One region of the Sporofaciens sp. St.21A7 genome, then DNA from elsewhere that is predicted to be linked to it. Evidence: riboswitches for the same ligand, from Rfam matches in the RefSeq annotation. Region 1 holds a riboswitch; the other holds the start of a gene.
What was found. A riboswitch is a leader RNA that binds a small molecule or an ion and turns the genes downstream of it on or off. The one in region 1 is predicted to bind thiamine pyrophosphate.
Positions count from the first base shown of each region.

Region 2: another riboswitch for thiamine pyrophosphate. It lies ahead of thiM (hydroxyethylthiazole kinase); the one in region 1 lies ahead of AC6I3O_RS19800 (energy-coupled thiamine transporter ThiT).

Region 1 covers NZ_BAAGFN010000001.1:4,001,354-4,006,380, reverse strand. Annotated here, with positions in the region: gene AC6I3O_RS19815 (ASKHA domain-containing protein) at 1-671, shown strand, start outside; gene AC6I3O_RS19810 (C-GCAxxG-C-C family protein) at 689-1,138, shown strand; gene AC6I3O_RS19805 (aminoglycoside phosphotransferase family protein) at 1,153-2,163, shown strand; TPP riboswitch at 2,192-2,297, shown strand; gene AC6I3O_RS19800 (energy-coupled thiamine transporter ThiT) at 2,296-2,859, shown strand; gene AC6I3O_RS19795 (TVP38/TMEM64 family protein) at 3,144-3,794, shown strand; gene AC6I3O_RS19790 (sulfurtransferase) at 3,815-4,948, shown strand.
Region 2 covers NZ_BAAGFN010000002.1:63,818-68,844, reverse strand. Annotated here, with positions in the region: gene AC6I3O_RS26805 (sensor histidine kinase) at 1-730, shown strand, start outside; gene AC6I3O_RS26800 (ABC transporter ATP-binding protein) at 875-1,762, shown strand; partial or broken gene AC6I3O_RS26795 (ABC-2 transporter permease) at 1,731-2,384, shown strand; TPP riboswitch at 2,789-2,894, shown strand; gene thiM (hydroxyethylthiazole kinase) at 3,198-4,019, shown strand; gene thiE (thiamine phosphate synthase) at 4,006-4,647, shown strand; gene AC6I3O_RS26780 (HAD family hydrolase) at 4,644-5,027, shown strand, end outside.

The sequences.
Region 1 (5,027 bases):
GACCTGCGCTGGAGGGAATGAATATCAGCTCCGGGATGCGGGCGGCTGAAGGGGCGATCGAAGATGTGGAGATTATGGAGCAGGGAATCCGTCTAAGGGTCATCGGAAATGGGGAGCCGGCGGGACTCTGCGGGAGCGGAATCCTTGCTGTGGTGAAGGAATTATTGCGCACGGGAATCGTGAAGAAGACAGGAGTGTTCGTGAAGAAAGAGAAACTTGAGGAGACCGATTACCGTTATCCCATGATCCGCATGGATGGGACGAAGCGGGAATTTGTCCTGTGTGAGGAGCCGCAAATCGTGGTGACGCAAGGAGATGTGCGTCAAGTGCAGCTTGCCAAAGGAGCAATCCTATCCGGGTTCACCGTTCTTTTAAAGAAGGCAGGGCTTAGGATGGAGGAGCTTGATAAGGTGATGATTGCCGGGCAGTTCGGCGCGCACCTTCCGGCAGAGTCCTTAATCGGGACAGGAATCCTTCCGCAGGAGGCAGCGGGAAAGCTTTCCTATGTGGGAAATTCGTCCAAGACGGGAGCCTATATGGCGCTTTTGTCCCGGCGGGTGAAACAGGAAATCGAAACTTTGGCGGAGAAGATGGAGTATATGGAGTTGGCGGAAACCGAGAACTATGAGAGGATATTTGCGGAGAGCATGATATTTTCCGAGGTAAATTGAAGAATAGGAGTGAAGACATGGAAGAAAAAGTAATTGCCGAACAGTTCATGAAGGGTTATGACTGTTCACAGGTCGTTGTGTCCCATTATGCGGCAGAACTTGGCATCTCAGAAGAATTGGCGAACAAAGTAGCCGCCTGCTTCGGAGGCGGAATGCTTCAGGCGGATACGTGCGGGGCATTCACAGGGGCGCTTATGGTGATTGGGTTAAAGTATGGACATTATGATTCAGGGAAGCTTCAGACACAAAAAGAAGTAATGATGGCAAAGAGCGGGGAATTCAGGAAAAAGTTTTTTGAAAAACACCCTACATGTAACTGCAAAGAACTGGTGGGCTATGATGTCTCTACGCCGGAAGGGTTCAAGGAGGCAGTGGAAACGGGAAGGATGATGTCCTTCTGCCCGAAGCTGGTGAAGGATGTAATCGAGGTGTTAGATGAGATGCTAAAATCTTCTCACAGTAAATAAAGAAGGATGAAAATATGGACAGAATTACAGGGTTAAGGGAATACATTAACTCAGAAGAAGTGAAAGAAAAATTGGGCATTCCCCGCCGGGAAAAACTGGAATGCCGTCTGTTGGCACAGGGAGAATATAATATTAATTATGTGTTCGTGCATCCCTTGTCAGAGAAAAAATTGATTCTCAGGGTGAATACAGGCAGTCAGATGCATTTAGAGAATCAAATCGAATATGAATACCATGCGTTGAAGCTATTGGAAAATTCAGGCAGGACTCCCCGTGCCGTCTATGTAGACGGAAGCAGGGAGAAAGTGGAATATGGCGTCATGGTGATGGAGTTCCTCGAAGGGCATGCTCTCGACTACCGTCAGGAAATGGAATGTGCGGCGCAGTGCCTTGCGGACATTCACAGTGTTCCGGTGTCAGAGGATGCAGGGCTTATTATGCCAGAGAACCCGCTGCAGGCGATTCTGGACGAATGTAACGAGATGGCAGAGACTTACTATCATTCCCCTCTTGGAGATATGTCAAAAAAACAGATGATAGGGCGGATGCTAAAGAGCGGGCAGCGGATGTTGAATCAAGTTTCCGTATCTGGCGGATATCGGTGCTGTATCAATACGGAGCTGAATTCCGGGAATTTTTTGATCAATGGTAAGGGGAAGGAAAACTATCTGGTTGACTGGGAGAAGCCGCTGTATGGCGACCCGGTGCAGGACTTGGGGCATTTCCTTGCCCCGACGACGACCTTCTGGAAGACGGACGTGATTCTTGGAGGGGAGGAGATGGACCATTTTATCCGGCAGTACAAAGATTCTGTAGAAGGCAGGTATGACGTACAGGGAATCGAAGAACGCCTGAAACTGTTTATTCCGCTTACCTGCCTCAGAGGAATCACATGGTGTGCCATGGCATGGATACAATACCAGAATCCGGATCGCTTGATTTGGAACGAAGGAACCTTCCGCAAAATAGAAGCCTATTTAGAGGATGGATTTCTGAAGAAGCTAGAGACTTCATTTTTTGCTTGACTTTTTCCGATTATGGACGTATTCTAAATATGTTGCATAGGGGTGCTTAGAATGGCTGAGATGTATGCAGAGCATACGAACCCTTCAAACTTGATCCGGGTAATGCCGGCGTAAGGAAAGGAGAATTTCATAATGTCACAAACTAATTCTGTCACAGGCAGGAGTGCGTCTTCTGCCGTCAAAAAGCTCGTTTTTTCTGCAATGGGAATCGCACTTGCAATGGTCACTTCCTACATAAAGGTATGGGAGATGCCAATGGGCGGTTCGGTCACGCTATTATCCATGCTGTTTATTTGCCTGATTGGTAATTGGTTCGGAGCCGGTTACGGAATCCTCACCGGGGTCGGATATGGCTTCCTGCAATTTATTGCAGACCCCTATATGATGTCCATTCCACAGGTACTTTTTGATTATCCCCTTGCTTTCGGTGCATTGGGATTGTCGGGATTTTTCAGCGGCAGGAAATATGGGCTGCAAATAGGTTATGTTGTAGGCGTGTTGGGTAGATTCCTGTGCTCAACGCTGTCCGGCGTGTTCTTTTTCGCCGCATATGCGCCGGAAGGAATGAATCCATGGGTGTATTCTTCCCTGTACCAAGGAAGTTACCTCGGGGCAGAAGGGATCATAACGCTGGCGATTATATCCATACCGCCTGTGGCAAAGGCGTTGGATACGGTGAAGAGACAGGCGATGTAATTTTTTAGAAAAAGATGGGGCAGTTGGGAGATGTTTCTATTTCGGCATCACGGACTGCCCCATTTTTTCTTTTATATATTAATAAAATCTATAATTGAATTAACATATATTTTTTTTCAATTAGACGCGTATATTTTCCCATGATAATATAAAAAAGCAAAAATTCTATATGTATTTATTTACAGAAAGAGGGGAAATATCTTATGAAGAAGTTGTGAATAACAGAGCAGAAAAAAAAGAGCTGGATAGGGAAAGCAATCATCGTATTGCTGTTCGCCGCGGCAATACTTGCATACATGTGGATCCCATCCGTGCATGACTTATACAATGAGATTGCCCGGATGTTTGCCAGCGGTGATTTTACCGTGGTACGAAACTTTGTGGAATCTTACGGCGGTTATGCGGCGGCAGTGTCATTCGCACTGATGATCTTACAGTCTATCGCAGCGCCTCTCCCGGCATTTTTGCTGACATTTGCCAATGCGAACCTTTTCGGATGGTGGCAGGGAGCGATTCTTTCATGGTCCAGCGCAATGGCAGGGGCGACGGTCTGCTTTTTCATTGCGCGGATTTTAGGCCGCGACGTGGTGGAGAAGATTACCAGCAAGGCAGGGTTAAAACAGATTGACGTTTTCTTTGAGAAGCACGGGAGGTTGAGCATTTTGATTGCAAGGCTGCTCCCGTTCATTTCCTTTGACATCGTAAGCTATGCGGCGGGACTTACGTCCATGTCCTTCTGGAGCTTTTTTGTCGCGACAGGAATCGGGCAGCTCCCGGCAACGATTATTTATTCTTATGTAGGCGGTATGCTGACCGGAGGGGCGCAGATGCTTGTGACGGCGTTGATGATACTTTTTGCTTTGTCAGCGTTGATTGTACTTTTCAGACAGCTTTATGTGGAACGACAAAAGAAAAAAGAAGAATCATTTTTATGAGTGAAGGAGAGTATTCCATTATGAAAAAGAAACTATTAAGCGTATTATTAAGTGTGACAGTAGCAGCGGCTCTTGCTGTGGGATGCAGTTCCAATCCGGACGACGCAGAGAAAGCTCCGGAGAATACCGCGGATGAGCAGAAAGAGGATACCGATGCAGCGGATGATACATCAGACGATACCGCAGACGTAGAACCTGTGGAGCAGCGGACCGTGTATGTTACGCCGGAGTGGGTGAAAAGCGTCATTGACGGAAACCAGGCGGGCTATGAGGACGCCGTGATTGCAGAGGTCACATATACAGGCGTGCTGGATGACAGCGAGTCTTATAAGAAAGGACATGTCCCGGGGGCAATCCTCGTGGGAGATACGGAAGTGGAGGATGCAGAAGGAACGGAAGAGAAGCCCTATAATCTTCTTACGCCGGAAGAAGTTGAGTCTTATATGCTTTCCCACGGCATTACCAAGGATACTAAGGTCATCTTGTATGGTGAGGATGTTTCTGGTGTAGGCCGTGTGGCATACGCTTATCTCTGGGCAGGCGTTGAGGATGTCAAGATCTTGAATGGCGGCCTGAAGGCATGGGAGAAGGCCGGCTATGACCTGGAAACGGATGTGAATGAAGGAACGAAAGCAGATAGCTTCGGCACAACGGTTCCGGCCCATCCGGAATTCTGGGTATCCATTGAGGATGCAAAAGACAGGCTTGAAAATGATGACAACTTTAAACTGGTAAGTATTCGGAGCGAGGATGAGTGGCTCGGAAAGACAAGCGGCTATAACTACATTGAGCGGGGCGGCGAGCCGGAAGGCGCTGTGTGGGGCAAAGGCGCGCAGACTGCGTTCGACGTGGCTGATTTTACAGACGCAGACGGAGTTGTCAAGGATTTAGAGGGATTTAAGAAAGTATGGGAAGACTGTGACTTTACCCTGGACAACCATCTTTCCTTCTACTGCGGCACAGGCTGGCGGGCAACGGTTCCGTTTTTAGTGCTTTATGAAAATGGGTATGATGATATTTCCGTTTATGACGGCGGTTGGTATGAGTGGCAGATGAAGTCCGACTATCCGGTACAGGTAGGAGATCCGGCAAGCGACGACTGTGAGCATACGACGGTAAAGGAGCTGCCGACGGATAAAGCGGCTGCAGAATAATCGGACAGAACAGTATTATGTCGGGGGCTGTTGTACTAAGCAAGATAATTACAAGATATGGCTGTCATATATTGTATAT
Region 2 (5,027 bases), on a different contig from region 1:
CTTCAGCCTTCTGCTGACCGGGAATATCCTTGTGTTCTATGCATTTAACAGATATTCGGAAGAAATGTACCAAAATGCGGAAAATCAGATTCTCATTACAAAACAGCAGGCAGATTTAAAATATTATACGCAGATGGACGAAGTGCAGGGAAGCCATAATGAGTTCGTTCATAATATGAACCATTACCTGTCTATGATTCATAATTTTGCAAGGCAGGGCGACTGTAAAAGTATTATGAAGGCAGTGGAGGAGATGAACGGGCATATAGAGGACAGTGGGACGGAAATATTCTGCAGCCATCATGTACTGAACATGATATTATCCGAGAAAAAAGGACGGGCGGAAAAGAACCAGGTTGAATTTGATGCTTATGTGGAGCCGGGAGTAAGATTAGAGATGATTTCCGATATTGATCTGGTCGCATTACTGGGAAATCTGCTGGACAATGCGCTGCGTGCCGCCGGAGAATGCCGGGGGCAGAAATATGTGAAGGTACGTATTTTTATGCAGGATGTCGGAGGGTTTTGTGTCTTCAGGATTATAAATGGATATTCAGGGGAGATTGCCGTGCAGGGGGATACGCTCCTGTCAACCAAAAAAGAAAAAGGTCTGCATGGCCTGGGGATTGGCAGCGTAAATAAGATGGCGGAAAAGTATGGGGGTTATCTCTCTTGTAAAGTAGAAAAAGATGTATTCACAGCAGTACTGTTATTGTCAACACAGGATTAGAAGTTGAAAAATAGAATGCCTGATAGCAGGAGATCCTTTAACTGCAAATATGGCACCTCATTCTGCAAAAATGGACAACCTTGTTGCAGGAGAAAGGTAGGGTTGATAAACTTATATTGCGTTTCTGGATACGGAGGACAGATCATGGATGAAATATTGCAGATTAAGGATTTGACAAAGAAGTATGGGGATTTTAAACTGGATCAGGTTTCCTTTTCAATTCCTAAAGGTTCCATTATGGGATTAATAGGAGAAAACGGGGCCGGAAAAAGCACAACAATCAACGCCATTCTGGGTCTTATAAAAAAAGATAAGGGAACAGTAAGATTCTGGGGGAAGGAACTTGATTCGACAATACAGATCAAAGAAAATATAGGCGTTGTATTTGATGGGATTAATTTTTACGAGACACTGACACCAGAAAAAGTTGGAAAAATTTGTGCTGCAGCATATAAGCAATGGGATAACCCTACATATCAGAATCTCCTGGAGCGTTTCAGTATTCCACAGATAAAAGAAATTAAAACCTTGTCCAAAGGGATGAAAATGAAATTGAGTATTGCTGCTGCATTGTCGCATCGGCCGAAGTTGTTAATTCTGGATGAGGCAACGAGCGGACTTGACCCGGTTATGCGGGATGATATTCTTGAGATATTTGCAGGATTTGTCAAAGAAGAGGGGCGTTCCATCTTGATGTCGTCGCATATTACTACAGATCTGGAAAAAGTGGCAGATTATATTACATTCATTCATCGTGGGAGGGTTATCTTCTCTAAGAGGAAAAGTGACCTGTACAATGGTTACGGGGTAATTCGATGTGAGTCAGGCTTGTTTGAGAAAGTTGATAAAGCAGATATCTTAGCGTGCCGGAAGGATGGGACCAGATGGAACATACTTGTTGGGGATAAGGAAAAGGCAAAAAGAAAATATAAAAATGCTATGGTAGATACAATATCGATAGAAGATATGCTTTTGATGTATGTAAAGGGGGAGCAGTCAAATGAAGAGTCTCATTTTAAAAGATTTATATAATATTGGTCATAATGCAAAGTCGATGCTGTTAATCTTACTGGTGTTTGCTATTGGTTTGATTATGGTTTCGGGGGTGGAAAGCTATATTATTTCATCAGGAGTGTTATGCAGCATGATGATTGTAACAACGTTTACGTTTGATGATCATTGTAAATAGTCTAAATATGCTTTGGTTATGCCGATATGTAAAAAAGATATAGTTAAGGCCAAATTTATTGTTCTTATTATTTTCTGTATTGCTGGTATTTGCGTAGGAACCATTTTTGGTGTGGCAGGGGGAGTGGCTATGCATAAGATGGCGTTAAGTATGGAAGGGATAGTAACAATGCTTTTTATGGGATTTGTCGGACTCATCGTCTCGGTTATTTTCGGAAGTATGTCTATTCCATTGGTCTTTAAGTATGGTGCGGAAAAGGGGCGTATGCTTTTACTGATTTCATTTGCTGTTCCTTTGGGAATATGTTTTATGGTGTATGAAATATTAATGATGCTCGGTGTGAAAATCACGGATCAGCTTATTTTTACAATTTTATGTGCGTCTCCCTTGATTGCGGCGATCTGGATTTACACAATGTATAGAATAAGCTGCAGAATATTTTATAAGCAGGAAATAAACGGGTGATGAAAAGAGAATTTAAGAGAAGAAAGTATATATTTATGCAAAATGTATCCAGCCTTTTCTTTATGGAGTCAAAGTGGTACAGAATAGTCCGGTATGGTATGAGGAATCCATACGGATCAGAGGCTTTGCATGTTATACTTTAGATAGATGCAATATTTTAATTTTGGCAGACAGCTTATGCTGGATGTAGTTTGGAACAGAAATAACTTTGCTTTTTGGTGAAGTTTTTTTGTTTTTAGGAGACAGGAAAGTTTTATATTGCATTGTGAGATTATAGAGAAAAGGAGGGCTTGTCTATTTCATGAAGCTGTCGCTTAAGATAGGCAGATAGGCTTCACATAAAATTCATTTTTCTTAAGACAGTCACTTGCAAAGCAATAAATGGAATGATATAATTCCTATAACAAAATAAACAGGGGAGCTTGTGTGACAGGCTGAGAGGAAGGTAGACCTTCGACCCTTGAACCTGATGCGGATAATGCCGCCGGAGGAAGTCGTGGAGATCGGTACTTTTTCAGGGGGCATGCTATGCAGATGTCTCCTGTTTTTTGTTGAGTTTTTGCAGCTAGTACAGCTTTGCATTAATTCTTGAGTAATAAGCACTCGCTATCCGCGCCATCTGCACGTCTCTTAACCTAGACGTAGCCCGCTACGCCGTCGGTTAAGAGACGCACAGATGACACGAATATCGAGCACTATTACTTCAAGATTAATGCAAAGTTGTACTTGGCAGACGATATCGGCCTGCCATCAACCGGGAAAGCGCCGCCATGCAGGGATGTTTTCTCTTATTTTACAAAGGAGTATCATACTATGTTTGAACAGATTTTTCAAAATGTACGGGGGAAGTCACCCCTGGTTCATTGTATCACCAACTATGTCACTGTCAACGACTGTGCCAATATGCTGCTGGCCTGCGGCGGCTCACCCATTATGGCAGATGACCCGGAGGATGCCGTGGAAATCACCGGCATCTGCAAAGGGCTGGCTATCAACATCGGCACACTGAATCAGCGCACCATCCCGGTTATGCTTGCTGCCGGGAAGCGTGCCAACGAGCTGAGGCATCCTGTGGTGCTGGATCCGGTGGGAGCTGGGGCCTCCGCGCTGCGGACGGATACGGCACTTCGGCTGCTTGAGGAGCTAAAGCTTACGGTAATCCGGGGCAACATCTCGGAGATGAAGACGCTGGCTTACGGCAGCGGCACCACCAAAGGGGTGGATGCCGACGTGGCGGACAGGGTGACAGAAGACAATCTGGACGGGGCGGTATCCTTTGCCAGGGAACTGGCCCGGCGCACCGGGGCGGTTATTGCTGTCACCGGAGCCATTGATATCGTGGCGGACAAAGAGCGGGCATTCTGTATCCGCAACGGCCATCCGGAGATGTCTTCTATTACCGGGACCGGCTGCCAGCTTTCCATCCTGACGGCGGCCTTTGTCACCGCCAACCCGGAGCATCCCCTTGAGGCGGCAGCCGCAGCCGTGTGCGCCATGGGTCTGTGCGGGGAGATTGCCCACAGGCGTATGACCGAACTGGACGGCAACGCTTCCTATCGGAACTATATCATCGACGCCATGTACCGCCTGACTCCTGCAAGGTTGGAGAAAGGAGCAAATTATGAAGTGCGATAAACGCTATATGCTGCTCTATGCCGTTACTGACCGGGCCTGGACAGGGGAACAGACGCTCTATGAGCAGGTGGAGGCGGCATTGAAGGGCGGTGTGACTTGTGTGCAGCTGCGGGAGAAAGAGATGGATGAGACGGCGTTTCTTCAGGAGGCCAAAGATATCTGTGCCCTGTGCCACCGGTATGGCGTGCCGTTCATTGTGAATGACAATGTGGACGTCGCCATCGCCTGCCAGGCGGACGGTATCCATGTGGGCCAGGAGGACATGGCGGCGGGCGAGGTTCGCCGCCGGGTGGGGGACGCTATGCTCCTGGGTGTCTCTGTCCATACGGTGGAAGAAGCACGACGGGCTGTTCGGAACGGTGCGGACTATCTGGGTCTGGGGGCGGTGTTCCCCACAAGCACGAAGACAGATGTGGATCAGATGACGAATGAGACCTTACGCGCCATCTGCGATGCGGTTGACGTGCCCGTTGTGGCCATCGGAGGCATTAACCGGGGCAACCTTCTTAAGCTGTCCGGCAGCGGTGTGGACGGTGTGGCCCTGGTATCAGCCATTTTTTCGGCGGAGGATATTGAGGATACCTGCCGAAAGCTTCGCCTGTTGGCAGAGGGGATGGTGAGGGCATGAGGATTCGCGGCGCGATTTTTGATGTGGACGGCACGCTGTTGGACTCCATGTTTATCTGGGACACCATCGGAGAGACTTATCTGCGCTCTATCGGATATGAGCCGAAAGAGAATCTGAACGAGGTGTTTAAGAATATGAGCCTGCGCCAGGCGGCCCGCTACTATCAGACCGAGTATGGCGTGAAGCTTGGTATTGATGAGATCATGGATGGGGTCAACGCCATGTTGGAGCGGTATTACTGTTTTGAGGTTCCGCTGAAACCGGGGGTGGAGGAGCTGCTTAAGCGGTTTAGGGCAAGCGGCGTCAAGCTGTGTATCGCCACTGCCACTGACCGGTATCTGGTGGAGGCCGCTCTGAAGCGGTGCAAAGCGCTGTCTTAT